DNA from 3 places in the Crassaminicella indica genome. Region 3 is predicted to be linked to each of the others. Evidence: riboswitches for the same ligand, from Rfam matches in the RefSeq annotation. Region 3 holds a riboswitch; each other region holds the start of a gene.

Region 1 (8,499 bases), 1.3 Mb from region 3:
CATTCTGATCTAAATAATAGATTTCTTTTTCTGCTTCAGTATTAATCTCTACAGCATAAACATTGCTATTTTCATCACAGCCTACTCCAACTTTTCCTTTTAGTTTTTCATATTTCCAGTTTTCTTTTCCTTCATTATTTATAGATATAAGACTATAATTACCTAAATTATTTTTTTGAATAATCAAATCGCCATCTTTCGTTGATGCTTCTAACCATAATTCGGTGTGTTCATCTTCATAAACAAGTTTCATATGTGCATCTTCTGTAATATTGTATATTTTATCTTCCTTAGAGATATACAGCTTATTATTAACAAGAAGCAATCCATAGTTTTCCCCTACATTTAAAGGAGTTTTCCATATTTTATTTAATTGATTATCTAATTTATATAATTTGTTTTCATTATTAAGTACATAAATACAATCATCAGCAATAATTAGATTTTTAACTTTCGAAGATGTATTGAATTTTTCTAACATTTTTCCATCTTCGTGATTTACCCTATAGACCTTCTCATTTGCAAATATATAGATATCACCATCTTCACTAACTTGAGGAGCACCAAATTCACCTTTTATTTCAGATTCCCATAACTTTTTCCCATTTTCCTTACTAATTGCCGCTAGTTTATTTTTAGTGGTGTAATAAATTTCATTTTTCTTACCCATTACATGATAACAATTTTTATTTTTCTCGCTTTGATCGTACTCAATCTTATGCTCCCATATAGTATCAGAACGTTTAGATTTTATTGTTATAGGAATCTCACAATAAATATTAGGATTGCTATCTAAGCTTGCTTTCAACATCGTCTCACCAGCTTTTTGAGCTGATAAAACAGCTTGATATTTTATTTCATGAACGCCACTGCCCGTATCATAAAGTTTATAGCCTATTATTCCTTGTTTGCTTACAGACCATGTAACTGGCTGTTTTGTCATAAAATTACCATATTGATCTTCTATGAAAATATATGCCGATGGCAAGCTTTCGCCACAGTAACCAGTTATTTTTTCTATCTTTTTAGGATGTTCTACAAGATTGCTATATACAAAATACATTTTTTTAGGAATAGGTGCTTTTTTTACTTTCACTTCTATACTTTTTCTAATCTCTTTATCTTTAACTTTTATACTAATATTTGCTGTCCCAACTTTTTTTGCAGTAATCTTACCATAAACTGCTGTAGCAACATCTGTATTTTCAGATTGCCATTCAAGCTCCACGCCCTTTATAAATGCTCCATTCTTATTCACTGCTCCTGCAGCAATTTTCATCTCATCTCCTACAAACATATCTATAGGAAGCTTATTCAAAACTCTCAAACCAGAAATTTTAGTATCTGTAGCATCACATAACTTTACAGCTTCTATAGCACCTATTTCAAAATCATATTCTCCTTCCAATGTTCTATAAATCAATCCATTTCTTCCTAATTCAAATTCAGGATGAGGTTTATTACCAACCTTTTCATAATAATAAGAAAGTATATTGTGATCTTTATCAAAAACATTTTCGCTAGAATACAAATAGCCATTTTCTCCGATTAATGCATATGCTCCACAAGGATCATATTTTGCATCTACATCACCTGTTTGAGGATTTAATTGTAATAAATTATACTTTCCTTCATGCTGAGCACAAATATATAAATTTCCATTCTTATCTATTAATGGTCGTTTACTTTTAATATCGTCAAATTTTTTTCTCCATTTTTCACGTCTTTGATCTATATCTAAAGAAAACAAAATATTATCTGATCTATTATAATTCGAATCTATTATATAAGCTGTATTATTTTCCCCGATAGTTACTAAGCTTTTAAATTCTCTATTATTTGGATTTTTAAAATTCCACAAAAACTTTCCAGCTTTATTAAATATCCAAATTTTGTTACCCGTTACGATGAATATATTTCCTTTTTCATCAATACTTATCCCCTTGACATCTTCACTACTATGCCAACTTCCTACATCATATCTCCATAAATATTTTTCTGAATTTTTATTAATAGCATATACTGTTCTATGATCATTAGTGTCATCACAACACAATACATAAATATTTCCATTTTTAGAATCAACAGCTGGCTTAGACACTATACGGTCTTTTAATTTTGCTTTCCATTCAACATTTCCTGTTTGTGGATTTATTAATAATAATTCACTCTCATTAGTTGCCAATAAATATTCTTTACCATCAATTTTTTCTATCCCAATAGGTTCACTATCTATTTGAATTATATTCTTAAAGGTTTCTTTTTTCGTTCCATTACTATTTATTGCTAATATTCTTCTATTTAATAATATATATACTGAACCATCAGAGCTAACAACAGGATGACCTTTCCTTTGATAACCTTTATCTAATATATATCTCCACTGAGGCACTAATTGTTTCAAAACTTTATCTCTTACTTCAATTATTTTTGTAGCTTTAACCTGAGAATTTGCAAGCACTTCTGCATGTACTGTAGAATAGCCTCCTTTTTTTGCTTCTACTAAGCCATTTTTATCTACTGTCAATATATCAGTATTCGAAGAATACCATTTTACAAGCTTATAGTCTTTTATCACCTGGCCGTTTTCACTTACTGCCTGAATATAAAGTTTCTTACTTTCGCCCGCATTCATCCTATAATCTTTATCTTGCCTATATATATATATTGTTTTTGGCTTATATTCTAATACTGTCATTTCAACAGAACCTTTTTTATCCTCTTCTCCTTCTACAAAAGCTTCAATTTCTACCTTTCCTTTAGTTAGTCCTGTAAGTACTCCATTTTCATCTATTTTAGCTATCTTAGGATCAGATGATTTCCATATTATTTTTTTATCATTTTTTTCTACCTTTAATTTAATAGCTTCTCCCTTATATATGTAAAATCTTTCTACTATAATATCTATATCATTTTGTTTTGTATCAAAAATCCACTCTCCTTTTTTTATCCCTTCAAATTTTTCACCAGTATTCTTAGCTTGAATACAGCCTTTAGCTACTTCTAATGCATATACATGATTTTCTTCGAGTAATTTTTCCTCTCTTTTATTCTTCTTTATTTTAATTATCACTTTTTCTGGATTTTCTTTATCAAAGATAAGCTGATTAAAAATATTAGGATTATATTTTGTATCAGGTTTATTAACTGAATCTGCATCATAGTACAATGTTACTTTAGGTGGCATAAAATTTTCAAAGCCTTTTCCTATTTCAACAGGTTGATTAAATATAAGAGCTATTTCTGCATCCTTTTTTACTTTTTTAGCTCCATTAACTGGAATTTTTGATAGAAGCTTTAAAGATTCACATGTTTGTTTTGTGTCAAAAATCCACTCTCCCCTTTTTTTCATTCCTATTCCTTCAAATTTTTCATCACTATTTTTTGCTTTAATCCAATTTCCAGAAATAGCAATTTCATATTTATGATCTTTTTCAAGTTCAATAGGATTACCAGCTTTATCACATAATTGTATCACCACTTTTTCTGGTTTATCTTCACTAAACAATAATTTATGTTTTTTCATTCCCATACAAACTAATCCATTAGGATAAAAATCATCTAATATCCCATCTTTTTCTTTATCATACCTTACAATCACTTTAGGTGATCCACCGCACTCTTCATTTAATACTACTGCTTTATTAAAGGTAAGACTTATTTCCCTGTTTGTTTTTATTCCTGATACACCTTTTACAGGACTTACTTCAACTAATTTTAATGGCTCTGAAGCAACTGGTGCTTGAGGAGCAATATCTATAGAAATTTTTTGTGAATTACCATTATATACTGCATATACTACAGTAGAAACAGTTTTATCTATCATATTATTAGGTACAATAAATTCAATATTATCACTATCTCCTGTAATAATATGTTTCTTTTTGTCATTATCAAAATAATACCAATCAATACCACTAGTAACCTTTTTTTCTCCATCATACAAATCTGCTGTTAGATCTATTTTTTCTCCTCCAGTATAATTTCTTTTAATAGGCTCTATATAAATTCCACTAGCAAAAGATGAAAAAAATATTGTAAATATAATTACTAAAGTTAAAAAAATACTAAAAATCTTTTTATTTTTCTTCATAAACTAAACCTCCCCCTTTTTATTTTATAAAAAGTCATCTCTAATAATTTTAAAGATTCTTTATAAGTATTAGTTCTATTCACTAACAGCTGTTTAATTTTAATACCATATTTTTTAAACAACTATAAGGAGAATTAGTTTTTTCTAATTCTCCTTAATAAAGCAAATGGAAAATATTCAGAAATTATTCAACCTTTATTTACTTTTTCCCCATGTACCAAAAAACCACAATTCTCTATCTCCATTCTTTAATTCATGTTGAGAAGCTGCATGCATAGGCATTTCTCCATTCACTTTATACATCCAGCCAGTCATTCCATAATTTTCATCCAACCCTACTTTTTGTACAAATGCACCATTATAACCAACTTTTACATTTCTGCTTACCCAATCCCAATCCCAATTAGGATCAGTCACAGCAATACACCCATCTGAATCATGATAATATTCTAGAGCATACAAAAATGCATGTAATGCAGTAACTTTATCCTTCATCACTCCAGAATCATTGTAACTTCTTCCATAAATGTTCTTTAGCGAAAAGTTTTCTAATCTTTGGATTTTAACCTCAAATTTACCTGTTTTTTCACCATTTACATTCATTTTAATGTTTTCTACACTTGCTTCTCCATTGCCAGATACATATACATTGCTATGAACATATAATCCTTTGTAAGTAACCTCTATCTTAGCTTTTCCTTTTCCTACAATTAAAACATTTACTGTATCTTTTCCATTTATAGTATTCACTTCATTCCAATTATCATCAAAAAATCTAACAACACCCGGATTTGAAGTTCTCCATTGAATATTTTTTGTATCGTTAATAGCTACTTTCTTATGATTAGCTGTCAAACCTACAACTTTTATTTCCTCCATATCATATAATTGTTTACCAAGAGTAAAATCATTTCCATCTTCAAAGGTAATATCTGTAATATTTTCTGTTGCAAAGGCTTGTACACCTGCAAAGCTTAAAACAAGTGTTAATACTAATATAAACGAAAATATTTTTTTCATTTTTATCCTCCCTTTCATTTTCTACTCTGAATATTTTCCAATGACTGCACCTATTTAAACTATGAAGTGCAGTATTCTATTATTTGTACACATTCTCATGCATACAAAAACAAAAAGACACCACCAATAATAGGTAGTGCCTCCAGTTTTCTGGTCAGCTCTAACTTAATTTTTATACTTTAGTTTTTATAACTTTATTGATTTTTTAATCTCTTCTACCCTTATTGGGTATTTATCTTGTACTATAATTCGAATTTCTCCATATTCAGTACTACGTATCAATTCAATTAATTTTTTTTCCTTTTGATTTACACAAATATTTTCTTGTTTCAAGCATATCTCCCCCTAACGTTTTTTATCCTCTTAATCTATTAGAGGTCAATCAGGTATAAAATAAAAAATCCTTAACTTCCACTGAAGATAAGGATCTTGATACTTTAACATTAACTCATTTGATTTAAAAACAAATCTCATGTAGTACCTCTCCTTTCCTCGGAAGGATATATACTTAAAGCTTTTGGCAGGTCTCCTGACTTATGGATCAACGTTTTCCTTCGCCTTCCCAGTTTCCCAGTGGCATATTGAAGGAGCACTCCCCAATTACAGTGGCCGGACCGTTCAGGACTTTCACCTGATTCCCTTTTAATCATTTATCTTAAAAATAAATGAACCTAAAAGCTGTATATTTAATTTTTAAAAATATCTATAGAATAATATTAAATACTATCCTCTACTGCTAAATTCTATACTACTTTACATATATTGTCAATATATGTTGACTGTTTTCTTCCACAATCATTTTTCATAACATAATTTGATAAAATTTTCATCAACCTATATACAGAAAACTGCTAGCAAAATTGCTAGCAGCTTTTTTTATTGATTTATTAAATTGTAAAGCTTATAAAGCATCATAGCAGCTTGGGCTCTATTTGCATTTTGCTTTGGATTAAATTGTCCATTTCCCATTCCTCTAATTATTTTTTCTTTTACGCATAAGCTTACTCCTTCTTTTGCCCATGATGCTATATTTTCTTTATCTTTAAATATATCTAATCCATTTAATCCTACCTTTTCATATCCTTGTTTGTCAAGAACCTTTGCAACAATTATTGCCATTTCTTCTCTTGTTATATTTCCTTTTGGATCAAATATAGTATTACTTCTACCTCTAATAATACCATTTTTATATGCTGCTCCTACATATGAGTAGTACCACGCATCCTTTGCTACATCTGTAAATGGTACTTCCATGTTTTCTGTAGCATAACCCATCATCTTTGTCATAAGTGTTGCAAATTCTGCTCTTGTAATGTTTGCTGATGGATCAAATATACCTTCCTCACGACCACTTATTATACCCTTTTGTGCCATAGCTTCTATTGCTTCCTTTGCCCATTCGTAGCCTTGAAGATCTTTAAATGTTACTTTTATTTCTTTTACCTTCTTAGCAAAGTATTTACTAAAGTGAGGAGTTTTAAAGGTTACCATCCTTGTATCAGAGTCATATTTTCCACCCATATTTTCTATAGTTCCATTTTCCTTTAGTAAAAATACTTGTACTACTTCTCCTTTATTTACTTTTCCTTTATAAGGTATACCTACTTCAATCGACTCATTAAAGCTATTTATTTCTTCATCTTTAGCCTTAGCATTAAAATCTACTACAATGCAGCCCTTTGGTACTTTATATCTTTCAAGTGGCGTTAGAGTGCTTCTATTAACTGTCTTTGCAATCAAAGCAATTTCTTCATTATTTTCTTTTTCATTAAAGGTATTTGGTGTTAGCTTAAATACTGCATTTTCTGTTTTTATTTCTGCTTTTTCGATACCATTTTGTTTTAATATCTTCATCATATCCTTTGCTAATTTCGCTTCTACTTCTTGTTTGTCTACCTTTGGTATCGCTATAGTTATTTTATTTTCTATTTCTTTTTTATCTTCAATACCATTTTTCTTTAATTTTTCTTTGATTACTTTTACTGTAGCTGATGTATTTTTAGCTATTTCTTTTATACTATCTGTATCTACTATTGCTACTACCTTTTCTTTTTCGACTTTTATTTGGTTTTTATTAAGCTCTTTTACACTTGCTTTTTTAACTGCTTTTTGTGCAACTTTGATTGTACCTTCAATAATTTCTTTTCCATTTTCTTTACCAACATGTTGAATCAATTTTCCAGTAGCATCAATTATATCCACCGCTACTTTATTGATTTCTTTTGTATCATTTAATTTGTCCATTAACTTTATTACAGCTTTCATATTTTCTTTCGCAGCTTTGCTTACTTCTTTTTTATCACTATCCTTTGATAATTTTTCTGCTGATTTAATTAATATATTTACTACTTTTATACTTTCTTTTGCTACCTCTTTTGCTCCTTCTTGGGTAGTTATACGTTCAGCTGCTTTTTCTATAATCTTTGCAACATCCTTAGCACCACTTACTACTTTTTGTGCATCTTTTTCTGTTTTTATGTCATTAGCCTTTTCTTTTAATTTATTTCCTGCTTCTTTTGTTGCTTTTGTAATATCTTTCTCACTTGCATTTGGATCTGCTACTATATTGTACATTTTAATATATTCTTCGTTTTCAATAATACTTTTATCAACTTTATTTTCTCCAGTAACATTTACCTTTATTTTTTCAGTTCTAGATACTAATGGGAAATAATATCCTGCATGTTTAGAATTTTTATCTAACTTTATAGCATATACTTCATATGTTCCTGCTTTATTCATTGGAATTTCTACTTTTCCATCCTTATCTGTTATATAGGTTTGATTTCCTACGTATACAGTAGCTCCTTCTATATTTTTATTTCTTCCTTGCCCTCCAAAATCTTTTTCTCTATTGCTCTTTCCACTTACCTTCACATACAATTTTTCTCCTGTTTTCAAATTTGTAGGAGATACATCAATATATCCAAAATAAGAATCTATATCTGTATAGTACCATTCAACTTTATCACCATCTTCTATTTCCCATTCTCCTACACCTTTGTTTATTAATATATCGTTTACTCTAACCATCCAACCACATTTAGGATGTTTTGATTTAAAATCAAACTCTTCTTCTCCAGCCATTCTTGCTACGTAGTTAGCGTTACTATTTACTTTATTATCCCTTATTCCCGCTTTATTCCAAGCAAGTACTGTGGCTAACAATACTGTTGGTCTAGGATTTGTATAGCTTGTACCATCAGGTCCAGTAAATGTATATTTTCCATCGCTTGTTCTATAATCAGCAGTATTAAAACTTATCTTTCCATTAAAAACAGTTCCTTTATAACCTTCAATTCTCATATCTACACTGATGTGTTGCTCCTTAGAACCTTGTCCTCCATCACTAGAACCATTTACCTTTATTTTAATTGGTACTGGTC
Region 2 (8,499 bases), 1.4 Mb from region 3:
TTGCCAAAGCCTTGACCCTTGTAGTTCCCTTTTCCACCTTTAATTAATCTTTTTCTAGGTAAAATATTTAATTTTTCTATTTCTTTTAAAAAAGCATCCAAGCTATTTCACCTTCTTTAATATTTCCTTGATAATCCAATCCGTATCTACCTTATCTGCCATAGCTTTAAAGTTTAAAAAGATTCTATGTCTTAGACAAGGAATTGCTAAATCATAGATATCTTCTAATGCTACATGAAATCTTCCTTCTGATAATGCTCTCACCTTAGAAGCAGCAATAATAGACTGCACCCCTCTAGGACTTGCACCACATTTTACATAATCCTTTACAATTTGCAGTTCGCTTCTATCTGGATGAGTACTAATCATAATTTTTATTACCTTTTCCTTTACCTTTGCCGCTACAGGTACTTTCATAGCCGCTTTTTTCATTGCTAGTATTTTTTCTTTTGTTGCACGCTTTTGAATATTTGGCTCATTTTCTTTCTCTACTGTTAAATCAATAATTTTAAACAAATCTTCCATTTGAGGTAAATCAATATTTAATTTAAACATAAATCTGTCTAATTGTGCTTCTGGCAAAGAATAAGTGCCTTCCATTTCCAAAGGATTTTCTGTTGCCAAAACAAAAAAAGGCTCATCTAGCTTATAGGTAGTTTTTCCAATAGTTACAGTTTTTTCTTGCATAGCTTCTAAAAGAGCACTCTGAGTCTTTGGAGTAGCCCTGTTAATTTCATCTGCTAAAATTAAAGAGCTAAAAATAGGTCCTTTTTCAAAATGAAAACTAATTCCATCTTGATTCTGCTTTACTAGTTCTGTTCCTGTTATATCCGCTGGCATCAAATCAGGAGTAAATTGAATTCTTGAAAATGGTAGATCTAATACCTTTGAAAACGTCTTAACCAGCACTGTTTTCCCAAGCCCCGGTGTTCCCTCCATCAATATATTTCCTCCCGCAATAATCCCTATAAGAACTTTCCTAATAATCTCGTCCTGTCCTATAATCTGCTTTTTTATTTCTCTTACTATTTCTTCAAAATCATCATAAAAATTTCTAATCATCGACTCTTCCATTTTCCAGTCCTCCATTCAATTTGTTGAAATATTGAAGCACCATTTCTTTACGCGATAGTGGTATTTCCTGCTTTTTAATATATTCCATTCCCTCTTTTTGAAATTTTCTATATAGGTAGTCAAGGGATACGTTTTCTCCATTTGTTGCTACTGCATGATCTGATTCTTTACTTATAAATTTTCCTTCATCTTGCCAAGAAGCCTTTAGAAAAGAACTTTCTTGTTCATTTTTCCAAAGTCTAGATGAAGCTTGTCTTTCTAATGTTCCTTCCTTTCCCATAAGTTCTTCATATTCAAAATCCGTACCATTACTACCCCCTACACCATTAGCCTCTTTCATTGAATGATCAGCAGCTTCGCCTAAAACCCTTTCATTTCCCATTTGATTGCTTATTTCTCCATTTCTGGTATCTTCATTTTCACCATTGGCAAAATCATGTGCCTTCTCTTCTCCCCCAACACTATTAAAACCTTTATCTCCTTTTGCTAACAGTCTTTCCTTCATGCTAGTTAATTTGCTTTCTGCTTCTTCAACCATTTTTTTTATTTCTTTATTTTGTTTATTATTTTCTATAGCTTGTGATATTCTTTCTCCTGTAGGTTGTTCCTTTAAAGCTGTTTTCATATTTTTTAAAAGCTCTTTTTTCATGTACTCTGAACTTTTTAATCTTTTTTCCATTTCTTCTATATTTTCAATAATTCTTTTCTGTTCCTTTTGAGAAAAGCTTTGCTGGCTTAAAGCTTTTACTGCTTTTTCTACCTCTCCTGATGCAAACGCATCTTTTATGGCTTCTCCATTTTGACCTAATCCCTCAAAAACTCCTGCTACGCTTTTTAGTTCTTCCCCTAGCTTTTCACTGCTTATATTTTTTATTTTTTTCTGAGCCTCCATAACATTTACAGCGCCTTCATCATAGTCAAAGCTATTTTTTAGCTTTTCTTCTGTTTCTTCTAATATGAAAAAAAGCTCTTCCTTCTCTTCACTTATTGAAGCTTTATCTTCTAAGCTTTTTTCAAGCTTATCTTTTAGTGCTGCTAGCTTTTGAGCTTCTTCTTTTAATTCTTTATGAACTGCTTCTTGATCGTTTGCTACCTCCATTGATAAAGAAGGAATGAAATATATTCCAGTGGCTAAAAAAAACAGCAAAACACTCATGATTATTCTTTTTGTCGGCAATTTTATCTTGTATTTCTTTACTAAATCAAAAACTGCTAAAGCACTAGCAAGTTCTTCTTTAAAATTTTCAATCATAACGTTTTCTTCGTGCTTATACTCTAAATAAGTCAAAAGACGCTCCTGAAATCCTAATGAATCACCAAGTAATGCAGTTTCTTGTATACTTGGTCGCTTAAAAAAACCTATCATTATTCCTAAAATAATAACCCCTAGAATAAATACTAAAGATTTTTTCAACGCATAAACAATTGGAAAAAAATGTGCACCACTAATGCACAAAAAAAATCCTATGCTAGAGATACAGAATGCATTAATAATACTCTCTAGCATTTTTTCGATCCAAATTTTATTACGTAATTGCTTTAAAGTCCTATCTACATGCTTCATCTTCTACACCCCTTGGTGTCTTTTTATTTTATTAGATACATAAAAAATGCTACTTGAAAAAATCCCCCAAAATACAAAGCATATAATAATAGGTAGCCTTCCCATTTGATTGCTTCCACCTATCTGTTCATTCAAATATCCTATTAAAGATATTAATGGATTTAAAAGAAATATACTTGGAATATCTTTATCAAAGACTGTCGTAATAACAAGATTTGCATATTGACTATAAAAGTATAAATAAATCATACTGAGGATTAATATAAAAAAATTAAAAATAATCAACAAAAAAGCTTTTCCCGTATTATGAATATTAAGATCTCTGAATAAATTTTTTATACTAAAAATAGTTACTCCCCATAAAATTTGAAATAATAATGGGAATAAGATATCTTGCCTCGATATTTGCCCTACCATAAATATCATTAAAATCAAAGGAACTGCAGAAATAGTAAAAATAAATACATCAAACAATCCCTTCCATACATCTTTCTCTTTTATTTCCCATAACGATAAAAGCATAGTAGACAGTAAAAATGCTAAAATAATAAAATACATATATCCTTTTTCATAAATTTCAGGCTGATAACCATCTGCTCTCATAGCCACCATAAATAAATATCCTAGTAAAACCATACTTAAAATCAACACATAAGCTAAAATAAGCCCCTTATTTCTTTTGTTTATCTGAAAAATTTTAGACATTCCCACCACCTGCTTCCCTTTTGTTTCCTTTAATCTCAATCTGAGGAAGCATCATTCTTCCTTCTCCTTTTATTTTTATCATAAGAGGACCTTTTGAAATATATTTTGTTACAGCCTCTTGCTTTAGCTTTTCAGAAGTCAGCTCTTCCCAGATATTTTCCTCTTGGTTATAAATTTCTAAATCAATTCTGCCTCCATCAACCTTTGTATAAAGTTTAATAGCTTTTACATAGATATTTTTAGGTATAGCATAATATACTTTTACTTCTTTTCCATCTTCTAAAATAAATTCTCTTTTATCTTCATTTTCTTCAAAATCTGTAATAGGCTTAATAATCTCACAAGGAATATATACATTTTCCTTATAGTTCATATTTAAATCAAATACATTACAAGCTATTTCCTTAATATTTCCTTTTCCGTCCTTTACATTTACTTTTTCGAGCCCCTTACTAAAACCGATAAGATGATTAGTATATGAAAATGCATCTATATTATAAAAATAATATTCAAACATTTGTCTTTCATAATCATCTAATTCCGCTGTTTCATAAATTTTTTCAAGATAATTATAATCTCCTAGATTTCTCAAGCTATGATCTAGTTTGTAATTTATACGCTTCTTTTCTTTTCCATCTAAATCACCTAAAGGAATCACCGTATCACCTACAAGTAAAAAGCAATTATACATCTTGTCTGCTATTGGATTGATGATTTCCCCCTTAAAGGTATCATTATCTATATAAGCCATAATATTATGTGTTTTTATGCATTGTGTTTCTTCTCTATATAAAGAATATGGTTCATTTGTATCTATTTCATCTTTTTTTATAATATAATCTACCTTTTTATCAACTGGGTCTAATACATAGTCTGTGCCATTAAGCACATCTATAAAATGACCATTAACAAATTGAAGACGTATATTATCTTCTTTATCTGGATAAATACTAGTAAATTTATAGCAATCTAACCCATGATGATATATTTTTACGGCTGCACTGACAGCCTTTAGCTTATCAAGATTTCCTATAAAAGAAAATCCGTAAAAAACAATACAGGCAATCATAATTATCGATGAGAATAACCATTTTTTCTTTCCAAAATACATAAAGATTCCTAATAAAAGAATATAAATTATTAAAAATGAAAATAAAAAGCATACTGTTTTGTAATTAGGTGTTAATAAATAATCTGCTGCTCCATAAAGGTTCTTTGAAGCATTGATTCTTTTATCTAAATTGTCATTATTTAATATTTTATTTATCCCAAAAGGAGTAATATTTTTATTTATCATATTGATAAATGCATTACCTTTTACAGGGATCACCCATCCATCCCCTATATTTTTCTTCTCTTCTATCCCTTTAAGGAATCCTGTTAAATTTTTATATGCATATTTTCCATCACCAATTAACAATATATTTCCATTAGCAATCCATTTTTTCAATATTTCTTCACTTTCATTTGATAGATTATTTGTATAAAAATTATCAAGAATTAATATGTTCAAATTTTCTAATTCCTTTACGGTATACGACATTTCTTCATTTAATTTGATTACTTCAATATTTTTATCATGAAATAAACCTTTATGCATTTCCTTTATTCCATAGTAATTTTCAGGAGTATCACTTAAAACACCTATAAATACTGTATTTTTAGGAAGAATTTTTAAAGTAATCGTCTTATTTTCTATAACTTGTCCATCTTTTTCAATATTTACCTCTAGCTTTTCATTTTCTTTCAAAACAGGTATAGAAAACATATATTCTTTTTTAGTATTTGATTTCAAATTTATAGGATGAGTATAAATTCTTTCTCCTACATATATTTTTAGATCTCCTACCAATTCATTTTCTTTAGCATCTAAAATAATTTTTATAGGATTCATTCCACCAAGCTTTATTTTTCCATCAAAACCAACATTTACTTCTATGTCAATAGTTTGAGCTTGTCCTATAATTGAAAAACAAATTATAAAAATCAGGATACTCACTAAAAACCCTATTTTTTTCATTCTTTCACATCCTTTAATGAACATACGGTACATTTTCTATGCCGTTTTTTGATATAACTGCACTAAAATATCTATCAATAGACTTTGGTTTATTAATAAGTACATCTAATGCCTTATTTACCCATTCATCATCTGTTCCTGTAACCATCCATATTGGATTAACACTTCCTATTCCTGCTGCATAAGCATAAATAGCTCCAGCATGATCATAAGATGAAATAGTCTTTCCTTTAAAATCTAAAGCTTTTAGTTTTCCTCCTTCAAATTTCACATACGTTCCAATTAATTTATTTTTTCTATTGATATCCTTCATTAGCTTGCTTTTTTTTGCTAGTTTATTCCATGTTCCTAATAATATATAATATTTCTTTGGCTTTTCTAAAGCTTTTGGATTGTAAGCTGCCAAATCTATTTTTTTCACCCCTTGTTTTATAAGACTCGCTTTTAATTTTTCTGCCTCGTCTTTGTAGCCATCTGTATACATAATAACTGTTCCTGGATTTTTCCCCCAGAATCCATTTTTAAAAGGCTGAGGATAAGAACCAATCACAGCTGGTGCAAACATAGTTATACTCCAATCATGATAATCCCACCATATTACATCGTCTGGACTTGGTCTATATTCAGCTATACCTACTGGCGCCAAAATACCATTTACCCAATAAAACCAATCTTGTTTTTTTCTATTTTTTCCTGTATAAAATGTAAACTTTGATTCAATCCCATTAATCGCATTCACAAACCCACCACCATAAGCAGTTTGAATATCTAAATTTCTAAATAATACTTCCATTCCAACTTCATCTTTTACAAGCCCAACATTTTTTGCATATATTTTTTTATGACCAAAATCAGTAGTTACAACTAAATCAACATGATATGGACTTTCAATATCACCAGATGCTTTATATACCTTTGAATTCTGATTTGCTGGCCTGCCTTCCTTATATTTGATTTCTCCTTGTACAGGTCCTTTATACCCCTTATATTTAACACCATCTATAACTACCACATTCGATTTCGAATCCGTATCCTTCCCCTGTGCCATACTAAATCCACATGAAGAAAATACCATTGAGATTACAAGAAGTAATGTAATCAAGCTCTTTATTTTTTTCACACTTCATTCCCCCTAATACGTATATTGAAAAAATCCCCTTCCAACCTGGAAGAGGATTCAGATGTACTTATACTGGGATCATTCAAAAATACTTAATTACCCAATAGATATTTCTGTGTTTTAACACCAATATTCTTCTTCTCCTCTAAGTCGGAGGATTACAAAAGTATGTAACGACAGGTCTTCTGACTCCCGGGTCATCTTCCAATCAGGCCTTCCCATTCATTTGACAGTGGCATATTCTGATTTTCATCGCCGGTTACAGCTGCGACTACAGTAAGGGATTTTCACCCTTTTCCCTAAATCCTTACACTATTTTATTTAATTTTCATATCATTCACATTATAGCATTTATTACCATATTGTCAACCTATTGCCATATTCACATATTAATGTAAATTTCTCTTTAACTTTGATAAATTTACAAACTTAATTCCTTCTTTTTCTAAAATAGGATACATATTTTTTATAGCATTGATTGTTACTTTTCCTCCTTCAGCTCCTACATGTCCTATTCCTATCGCATACCCTTTTTCTAAAGCAATATTACCAAGTTTTTTCAACTGTTTTTCTATTGCCCTTTGATTTTTTATATTATCTAAAAATACATCTCTTTCAAAGCAAATAACATCTAATTCATTTGCTACATCTGCTACAATAGAATTAGGGTTTGTTTTGCTATCTAAAAAAAATAAATTATTCTCCTTTGCAATTTCTAGGATAGCCTTCATTACTCTTTTATCTTGTGTAGCTTTTGAACCCATATGATTATTCATCCCTACAGCGTATTTTATTTCATCTAATCCTTCTTTTATTCTAAGCTTTATTTCTTCATCAGATAAGTCACAAGTAATTCCCTTCGGTCCTAACCATTCCTTTTTCCCAACAACTGGCTCCATTGGTACGTGCATTATTACCTCAATACCTGCTTTATGTACAGCTTCTGCATCACTCTTTGTAAATGGTGAAAAAGGCATTACCGCAGCTGTAATAGGTATATCTAATTTTAACAGCTCCTCCATTCCATCCCCATGATAACCTAAATCATCAATCACCAATACTACATATCCAACTGGCTCTCCATTTGTTTTTGTATTCTTCCTGCATTTTATAAAAATACATATCATCAACAAACACACAATTAGTAAAGCTATAATTACTTTATACAATCTTTTTTTCGTAACAACTATGAACATAAGGTTCACATCCTCTATGCGTTTTTATGCTAATATACTATGCTAAACACATAGAAATATATTCCAATTAGTTTAATATATTTTCATGAAAAAAAAAGCATCCTCACAGATGCTTTTTCAAAACAATTATTTTATTATTGAATAGCTTTTTCTATTCTTTTTAATCCTTCTTGAATATTTTCAAGAGAAGTAGCATAGGATAATCTAATATAATTATCTGCACCAAAAGCGATCCCTGGAATTACTGCTACGTTTACATTCTCTAGTAAATACTCTGCAAAATCCATTGAACTATTAATAGTAAATCCATTAAAGGTCTTTCCTATAATTTTTGATATATTTACCATTACATAAAATGCTCCTTCTGGCATTCTACAAGATAATCCATCAATACTATTGATCTTTTCAACCATATAATTTCTTCTTTCTACAAATGCTTCTATCATTTTATATATTGGTTTTTGATCTCCCTTTAAAGCAGCTATACTCGCATACTGTGCAATAGTATTAGGATTAGAGGTAGCATGACTTTGAATATTATTAATAATGCTAATAATTTCTTTGTCTGCTGCTAAATATCCTATTCTCCATCCAGTCATAGCATACGCCTTTGACATACCATTAATCACAATAGTTAATTTTTTTATATCATCACCTAAAGAAGCAATACTTTTATGTTTTCCATCATATATTAATTTTTCGTAAATTTCATCAGAAATAATGAAAATATTGTGCTTTACTGCAATTTCGGCAATTTCTTTTAATTCATTTTCTGTATAAACTGTACCTGTTGGATTATTTGGACTGTTTAAAATAATCG
Region 3 (8,499 bases):
TGCCAATGATGGAGAAATGATGAAGCCTATTTTAGTAAAGGAGGTGATTGACCCTAAGGGAAGGACTGTGAAAATAAATTATCCTCAAGTTTTATCAAGGACAAGCAGCAAAGCAGTAGCACAAGATTTGAAGACAATGATGATTAGTGTTGTAGAAGAAGGATCAGGTAAGAATGCAAGAATTAAAAATATAAAGGTAGCTGGTAAAACAGGAACAGCACAAAATGAGACAAAAAAAGGACATGGATGGTTTATAGGTTTTGCACCAGCTAATGATCCTAAGGTGGCTATTGCTGTAGTATTAGAGAATATTGGAATAACTGGAGGGAAAAGTGCAGCTCCTATTGCAGGAGATGTTATGGCGACTGCTCTAGATAGATTGAGATAAGGAGATGACAATATGAGTACTTTATTAAAGGATAAAAATATTTTGATTATGGGTGTGGCAAATAAATGGAGTATTGCCTGGGCAATTGCAAAGGTTTTTCATAAAGCAGGAGCAAAATTAGCATTTACATATTTAGGAGAAAAAACAAAAAAAAGTATCGAAAAGCTTATTGAACAAGAGGGCATGAAGGATGTACTTTTGCTTTCTTGTGATGTGACAAAAGATACAGAAATAGAAAATACATTTGATATATTAAGAGGTGAATTTGAAACACTTCATGGGGTTGTACACAGCATTGCTCATGCAAAAAAGGAAGAGCTTGAAGGAAGCTATGTAGATACATCAAGAGATGGATATATGATGGCACAAGAGGTTAGTGCGTATTCTTTAGTATCAGTTGCTAAATATGCAAAGCCTCTTATGCTTAATGGAGGAAGTATAGTGGCATTGACATATTTAGGGGGAGAGAGAGTAGTTAAAAACTATAATGTAATGGGTGTAGCAAAAGCAGCATTAGAAGCTAGTGTAAAGTATTTAGCTCATGATTTAGGTGAAGAAAATATAAGAGTAAATGCAATTTCTGCTGGTCCTATAAAAACATTAGCAGCAAAAGGAATTAAAGATTTTAATACGATGTTAAAAGCATTTGAAGAAAAAACTCCTATGAAGAGGCTTATAAATACAGAAGAGATAGGAAATACAGCGCTTTTTTTATGTAGTGATTTAAGCAGCGGTGTAACAGGTGAAAATATTCATGTAGATGGTGGCTATCATATATTAGGATATTAATGGATTTTTTACGTTGATTTGTATATAAAATGGCCCGTAAAACCTCTGTTGTTTATATAGAAGGTTTTACGGGCTTAAAATATTTGGCTAATCTTTTAAAGATACTTACTTATTGTGGTAGTTTTCTTTGTTAATTAATATAGTTGAAAAATATGATATTTGATCCTCTCTAATATTTTCCAAATCATGATAAACTATTTCACGGTCTTGAGAAGAATTGCTTACTAGGATTGCATATTTGATTAAATCGTATTTTTTAAGCTTTTTAATTATTTCCTTGAAATTTTTATATACTTTCATTAGTACAATAGAGTTATAATTTTTTAACGTAAAATCAATTTTTTCTTCATCAGCGGTACATGGTAGTATTACCAAAGCTTCTCGGTCCATGACAAGAGGAAAGTTTTGACTTGAAGCAATATTTGAAAAAGCACTGATTCCCGGGATTGTTTCTATTTCTACTTTTCCTCTTAAAAGTTCTAAAATATAAACATAAGTACTGTAAAGCATTGGATCTCCTAAAGTAATAAAGCCCACATTTTTTCCACTTTTTACTTCATTTTCTATTGATTTTGCAATTTTATTCCAAGCATTTATTCTTTCTTCATCATTGAAATTCATTGGAAAGTGTCTTTGCTTTATTTCTGTTTTAGGTAAAATATATTCCTTGACAATAGATAAAGCTAAGCTTTCTCCCCCTTCCTTTGGTTGAGGAGCAAAAAGAACATCTAATTTTTTAAGTGTGTTTACTGCTTTTACTGTAACCAAAGAGCTGTCTCCAGGGCCAGTACCAATTCCATAAAATTTTGACATAAGCTTTAAACGAATACGAGTGTATTCGTTTTCCTCCTTTCTAAAAATGGTTTTATATTTCTCTATAGCTTGCATATACACCTAAGGCATAAAGGATTAAAAAGTATGTAAGTAATATAAATATTGAAAAATAATTAGTAATTCCTTTGAGTGCGATATTTCTTAGCCCCATTATAGCATGGGTAAGAGGAAGTATCTCTATGATTCTTTTTATAATATATGGCATTTTTTCTAATGAAAAAAATGTTCCACATAAGAAGGTCATAGGTGTAATGACAAAGCTTGTGAAGCGATTCATGTCATAATGAGTATTTATGACCATTGCTGCAAAATATCCAAAAGCAGCAAAGAGAAGACTGTTCAAAAAGCATATTAGCAAAAAAGAAAATGTAATATTGATATAAGCACCAAATAGATAAGAGACTATTAAAATGATACATCCCGCATAAAAACCACGTAATGCTCCAGCTATGACGTAGCCTAGTGTTAATAAATACATATTTACAGGTGCTGTTAGATAGTATTCAAAGCTTTTTTCGTGAAGTCTTGCTACAGAAATTCTAATGGCTACAGCATTAAAGCTTGTATGCATTGTAGACATAGCAATTATTCCAGGAATAATATAATGTAGATAACTATATCCTTCTATGGAAACATCTGCTCCTAGTCCCCATCCAAATGCTAATAAATATAAAAGAGGAGTGATGACTGCAGAAGAAGTAATTTTGAAAGCTCTTTTTTTGAAAAAAGCAAATTCTCGCCAAAGTATTGTGAAAACTTCCATTTATTGTACCTTCCTATTCGTAAAATTATAAAAAACATCTTCTAGATTTGTATTTCTCAAAATATAATGTGTATCAAGTGAATGAGCATATTCTTTTGCTTCTTCTATAGATTGAAAATACTTATATTCTGTTATTTTTTCTGTATTAAAATATTCGACAGTAAATTTACCAAGATTGTTTTTTAAAGCATCGCTTGTATTACAATAAAATATTTTTCCTTGATCCATAAGACCTATTTGATTGCAAAGATATTCAGCTTCTTCAATATAGTGAGTTGTAAGAATGATTGTTTTTCCCATAGCCTTCATTCCTTTTAGCATATCCCATATTTTCCTTCTATGATTTACATCAATTCCTACAGTAGGTTCATCCAAAAAAAGAATATCAGGATCATTAACCAATGCTTTAGTAATCATTAATTTTCTTTGCATACCACCAGATAATTTTTTGCTAAGTCTATTTTCTATAGACTTTAGATCTGAAAAAGCTAATAATTTTTCAATCTTTTGATGAAGTTGATTTCCTTTTATTTTATAAAGCTTTGCAGAAAAAATAAGATTTTCTCTTACAGAAAGTTCTTTATCGAGGTTGATATGCTGAGGAACAATGCCAATTTTACTTTTGATGAAAGTATTGTCACGATTCATTTTTTGGTTTTCAATAAGGATAGTTCCCTTAGTTGGCTTTAATAGCCCTACAAGCATTTTAATAAGTGTAGTTTTTCCTGCACCATTAGGACCTAAGAGGCCAAAAAAGCTTCCCTTTTGAATCTTTAAGCTTAAATTATCTACAGCTGTAAAATCTCCATATTTTTTTGTTACTTTTTTGATCTCAATTATATGCTTCATTTATTCATTGCTGCCTCCTGTTTTTAAATTCAATTATAACTCTAACAGAATCAATCTAATTAATCAATATAAGCTTTTAAAACCGAAAATATATAAAATTAAGTAGTCTGTTTTGTTTTTGTATACTCAAAACTAAAAATAATCTTATTATTGACATGCTTTTTATGATTATATATAATTAAAGGTGTTATTGACAAATTCATACAGAATATTAGGTTTCTTTAAGAATTAAAAGGGAAAGTGGTAAAAGCCACTGCAGCCCCCGCTACTGTGAGGTGGATGAAACTTTAAAACCACTGAAGCTGTTTGCTTTGGGAAGGTTAAGGAGTAAAATGAAGCCAAGCCAGGAGACCTGCCTAATTGTTAATATTCATTCTTTCGGAGGGAAAGTAGAATAGACTAGTAAAAAATGGAGATTTTGATATGTTAAAACCATTTTACTGTGTATATAGAGCTTTCCGAGAAGCTCTTTTTTTATTATGTATTTTGTGAAACTTTACCACTGGAGGAATTATGGAGAATAATTTGGCTTTGACTATACAGCAAAAACGGTATAAAGAGAAAATCATTGGTATTTGTTTTTTAGTTTTATTGATTATCACTTTTTTTTCATCAGTTCATTTAGGGAGAGCAAATATTCGTGCTTATGATGTTGTAAAAATTATATTTGGAAAAATTACAGGAAATGAGTCTGTGTATAGTTATATAAAAGCTTCTTATGTGGCTATTGTTTGGAATGTAAGGCTTCCAAGAATTTTTACAGCAATGATAGTAGGAAGTGGTTTGGCAGTTTCAGGGGCTGTTTTTCAGTCGTTGCTTATGAATCCATTGGCAGATTCTTATACTATGGGTGTTTCATCTGGAGCAGCCTTTGGAGCAGCACTAGCACTTTTTATAAATATGTTTTTGATGGATAATTTTCAAGTTCCTATAACAGCGTGTGCTTTTATTGGTGCATTTATAACATTAGGTATTGTGATTTCTATTGCTAAGGTTAAAGGAGTTTTAAGCTCTTCAAATTTGATTATTGCTGGAATTATAGTGACATCTATTCTTTCAGCTGGTATTAAGTTTTTAAAAAATCTAGCAGGAGAAAACGTTGCACCTATTGTGAATTGGTTAATGGGAAGCTTATCAGCAAGAAGCTGGGAACATGTTTTGATGAGTTTTCCGATGATAATATTATGTATAATTATTTGTATATATTTTTCAGAGGATTTGAATCTTCTTTGCTTGGGAGAGAAAGAAGCAAAATTGTTAGGTATTGATACACAAAGTGTAAGAAGGATTTTTTTAATATGTGGTTCATTCATTACGGCTGTATGCGTATCTGTAAGTGGGATTATCAGCTTTATAGGTCTTATTGTGCCACATATGCTTAGATTTTGTATTGGGTCTGATAACCGTACTTTGATTCCTCTTTCAGCATTACTTGGTGCAGAATTATTATTGGTAGCAGATACAGGTGCAAGAGTATTGATGAATATAGAAATTCCTGTAGGTGTGCTTACAACATTGCTTGGAGGACCATTCTTCATATATATTTTTATGACGAGAAATAAATCGCTGCACTAAAGTAAAGGGGGCTAATATGTATAAAGTAAAAAATTTATTTTTTTCATACGATGATAAAGAAATTTTACATGATATTAGTTTTTTTATTGAACAAGGAAAATTTACAACGATTATTGGGCCAAATGGTTCAGGAAAGACTACCCTACTTAGCTTGATTACAGGACAATTTCATAAATATAGTGGAAATATTTATTTTCAAAATAAATGCTTGAAAGACTATAGTATAAAAGATTTAAGTAAAAGAATAGCTTTTGTGTCTCAAAATGTAGATATTAGATTCCCTTTTACATGCTTAGAAGTTGTGATGATGGGAAGAAATCCATTTAAGAGTCGTATGAAGAATTTAACCCCAAAAGACATGAAGATAGTACGAGAATGCATGGAGATGACAGATACGCTAAAATTTTCTGATATTCCTATTACTGAATTGAGTGGGGGAGAAAAACAAAGAGTTATGCTAGCAAAGGCTCTAGCCCAAACGCCAAAGGTATTATTTTTAGATGAAGCCTTTTCAAATATGGATATTCAGTATACTATTTATTTTTTAAATTTATTAAAGGATTGTATTGAGAAAGAGCATCTTACTGTTATAGCTATTATGCATGATTTGAATTTAACACATATGTTTAGTGATAGAATATTGGCATTAAAAGATGGGAAAATTTCGAAATATGGAAAAACAGAGGATGTGATGACAAAAGAGTTGATCAAGGAATTGTTTGGTGTAGCTATAAGAAAGACTGAAGAGAAAGGTTTGGTTATTCTACCAAGCTTATAAAAATGTTTTTTACAGTTTTAACTTTTTGTTAAAGCTGATATAAAAATATAAGGGGTGGTATTATGAAAAAGATTAGAATTTTAAGTTTTATTTTAGCGTTGATGTTGGTAGTAGCTGGTTTTGCAGGTTGTGCAAAAAAAGAAACATCTGCAGAACAAGATCAAGCAAAAGAGGAGAGTAAGGAAGTGAAAAAAGCAATATTAGTTGCAAGCTTTGGAACAAGCTATGCAGACACAAGAAAGGTTACAATTGATGCGGTTGAAGAAAAAATACAAAAAGCATTCCCAGAATATGAAGTGAGAAGGGCATTTACTTCTGATATTATTATCAAAAAGTTAAAGGACAGAGATAATATAGAAGTGGATACAGTTGCTAAGGCAATGGATAAATTAAAAGCAGAAGGCTTTAAGGAAGTAATTGTTCAACCATTACATATTATGCCTGGTGCTGAGTACAGTGATATCAAAGAAGAACTTAGAAAATATAATGATGGAACTTTTGAAAAGTTTGTATTAGGAAGACCTATCCTAACTCATCAGGAAGATTATCAAGTGGCTGTTGATGCATTAAAATCACAATTACCAGAGCTTAAAGAAGGACAAGCTGTTGTAGTGATGGGACATGGAACAGAACATCCTGCAAATGCATGTTATGCTGATTTACAATATGTAATCGATGACAATAATTTAAGTGTTTATGTTGGTACAGTAGAAGGATATCCAGCATTAGACGATGTTATTAAAAGGTTAAAGAAAGATAATATTAAAGAAGTGACATTAATGCCATATATGGTAGTTGCAGGAGACCATGCAAATAACGATATGGCAGGAGATGAAGAGGATTCATGGAAGACAATCCTTAAAAGCGAAGGATTTACTGTAAATACTTATCTTCATGGTTTGGGTGAAAATGAAAAATATCAAGAGATTTATGTAAATCATGTAAAGGATTCTATTGAGGGAAAAGGAGAAGAAATCCCTGCTCCAGTTAAATGTGTTGAAAAAGGAAATTGGCAAGAAGGTAAAAAAGGAATGCTTGTAGTGAGCTTTGGAACAAGCTATGCAGATACAAGAAAGGTTACGATTGATGCAGTTGAAGAAAAAATACAAAAAGCATTTCCAGAATATGAAGTAAGAAGAGCTTTTACTTCTGATATTATTATCAAAAAGTTAAAGGACAGAGATAATATTTTAGTAGACACACCAGAGAAAGCTTTAAACAAAATGAAGGAAGAAGGTTTTGAAGAAGTTATTGTTCAGCCACTTCATGTTATAGCAGGTGCTGAATATAATGATTTATTAGAAGTAGTAAAGAAATATGAAAATACATTTAAAAAAATAGCAGTAGGTACACCAATTTTAAATACTCCAGATGATTATAAGGTAGCAGTAGAAGCATTAAAATCACAATTACCAGAGCTTAAAGAAGGACAAGCTGTTGTAGTAATGGGACACGGAACACATCATCCTGCAAATGCAAGCTATGCGTGCTTACAAAGTGTACTTGATGATGAGGGGTTAAATGTATTTGTAGGAACGGTAGAAGGATATCCTGCTTTAGAGGATGTTATAGAGAAATTAAAAGCTAAAAACATTAAAGAAGTAACATTAATGCCATATATGCTTGTTGCAGGAGATCATGCAAATAACGATATGGCAGGAGATGAAGAGGATTCATGGAAGACAATCCTTAAGAGCAAAGGATTTACTGTAAATACTTATCTTCATGGTTTAGGTGAAAATGAAAAATATCAAGATATTTATATAGAGCATGCAAGAAAAGCTATTGAAGGGGAAGAAAAATAAAATTATAACAAGTAAATGAGAGCATCTCATTTACTTGTTATTTTATATAGGAAATGTTGCTAAAATTTAGATATAATTATGTAATGCTTGCTAATAATTGGAGGGGGAAAAATGAAAAGAAAAATATCTATATTATTAATTTTAATACTCGTTATGAGTATTTTAGGAGCTTGTTCTAAAAATGAAAGTGAAAATGAAGATGTAGTAAAAGGTGACAACAATTTTAGTAAGATTGAATTTAAGGATGATTCTGGAAAAATTGTTCGAATGGACGAACCAGCAAAGAAAATAATCTCTTTATATTCAGCTCATACAGAAAATTTGTTTGCTTTAGGATTAGATAATGAGATAATTGGAATTGGTAAAAGTGATGCTTATCCTGCAGCAGTAATGAATAAGAAGCGTTTTGATTATCGAGCTGATCCAGAAAAGGTTATTGCAGTAGAGCCTGATTTGGTACTTATTCGTCCATTTATTAAAAAAAGTAAACCTGAATTTGTAGAAGCACTAGAAAATACAGGAATTAATGTGGTTTCTTTATATCCTGATAAGTTTGAAGAGTTTCCTAATTATATTAAGAAGCTGGCTATTTTAACAGGAAAAGAAGCTGTAGCAGAAAAGTTGTTAACAAAATTTAATAATGATTTAAAAGAATTGGAAAGTATTACAAAAAACATAAAACCAAAAGTAAATGTTTTCTTTGAATCTACAGAAACTG

The links. A riboswitch is a leader RNA that binds a small molecule or an ion and turns the genes downstream of it on or off. The one in region 3 is predicted to bind cobalamin.
Region 1: it holds a riboswitch for cobalamin, as region 3 does, so the genes downstream of both, KVH43_RS07575 (DUF2292 domain-containing protein) here and KVH43_RS01045 (FecCD family ABC transporter permease) in region 3, are expected to answer to the same signal.
Region 2: it holds a riboswitch for cobalamin, as region 3 does, so the genes downstream of both, KVH43_RS07510 (DUF4430 domain-containing protein) here and KVH43_RS01045 (FecCD family ABC transporter permease) in region 3, are expected to answer to the same signal.

The regions. Positions count from the first base shown of each region.
Region 1 is NZ_CP078093.1:1,585,210-1,593,708, reverse strand. Features, by position in the region: gene KVH43_RS07585 (outer membrane protein assembly factor BamB family protein) at 1-4,093, opposite strand, end outside; gene KVH43_RS07580 (DUF4430 domain-containing protein) at 4,289-5,113, opposite strand; gene KVH43_RS07575 (DUF2292 domain-containing protein) at 5,300-5,446, opposite strand; cobalamin riboswitch at 5,616-5,804, opposite strand; gene KVH43_RS07570 (S-layer homology domain-containing protein) at 5,990-8,499, opposite strand, start outside.
Region 2 is NZ_CP078093.1:1,561,081-1,569,579, reverse strand. Features, by position in the region: gene KVH43_RS07535 (DUF58 domain-containing protein) at 1-101, opposite strand, end outside; gene KVH43_RS07530 (AAA family ATPase) at 103-1,074, opposite strand; gene KVH43_RS07525 (hypothetical protein) at 1,055-2,638, opposite strand; gene KVH43_RS07520 (hypothetical protein) at 2,642-3,343, opposite strand; gene KVH43_RS07515 (hypothetical protein) at 3,336-5,363, opposite strand; gene KVH43_RS07510 (DUF4430 domain-containing protein) at 5,377-6,483, opposite strand; cobalamin riboswitch at 6,642-6,807, opposite strand; gene KVH43_RS07505 (divergent polysaccharide deacetylase family protein) at 6,873-7,679, opposite strand; gene KVH43_RS07500 (pyridoxal phosphate-dependent aminotransferase) at 7,814-8,499, opposite strand, start outside.
Region 3 is NZ_CP078093.1:178,610-187,108, reverse strand. Features, by position in the region: gene KVH43_RS01070 (peptidoglycan D,D-transpeptidase FtsI family protein) at 1-388, shown strand, start outside; gene fabI (enoyl-ACP reductase FabI) at 401-1,177, shown strand; gene KVH43_RS01060 (cobalt-factor II C(20)-methyltransferase) at 1,283-2,065, opposite strand; gene KVH43_RS01055 (ABC transporter permease) at 2,043-2,774, opposite strand; gene KVH43_RS01050 (ABC transporter ATP-binding protein) at 2,775-3,623, opposite strand; cobalamin riboswitch at 3,820-3,997, shown strand; gene KVH43_RS01045 (FecCD family ABC transporter permease) at 4,137-5,198, shown strand; gene KVH43_RS01040 (ABC transporter ATP-binding protein) at 5,215-5,976, shown strand; gene KVH43_RS13350 (sirohydrochlorin cobaltochelatase) at 6,039-7,781, shown strand; gene KVH43_RS01025 (ABC transporter substrate-binding protein) at 7,893-8,499, shown strand, end outside.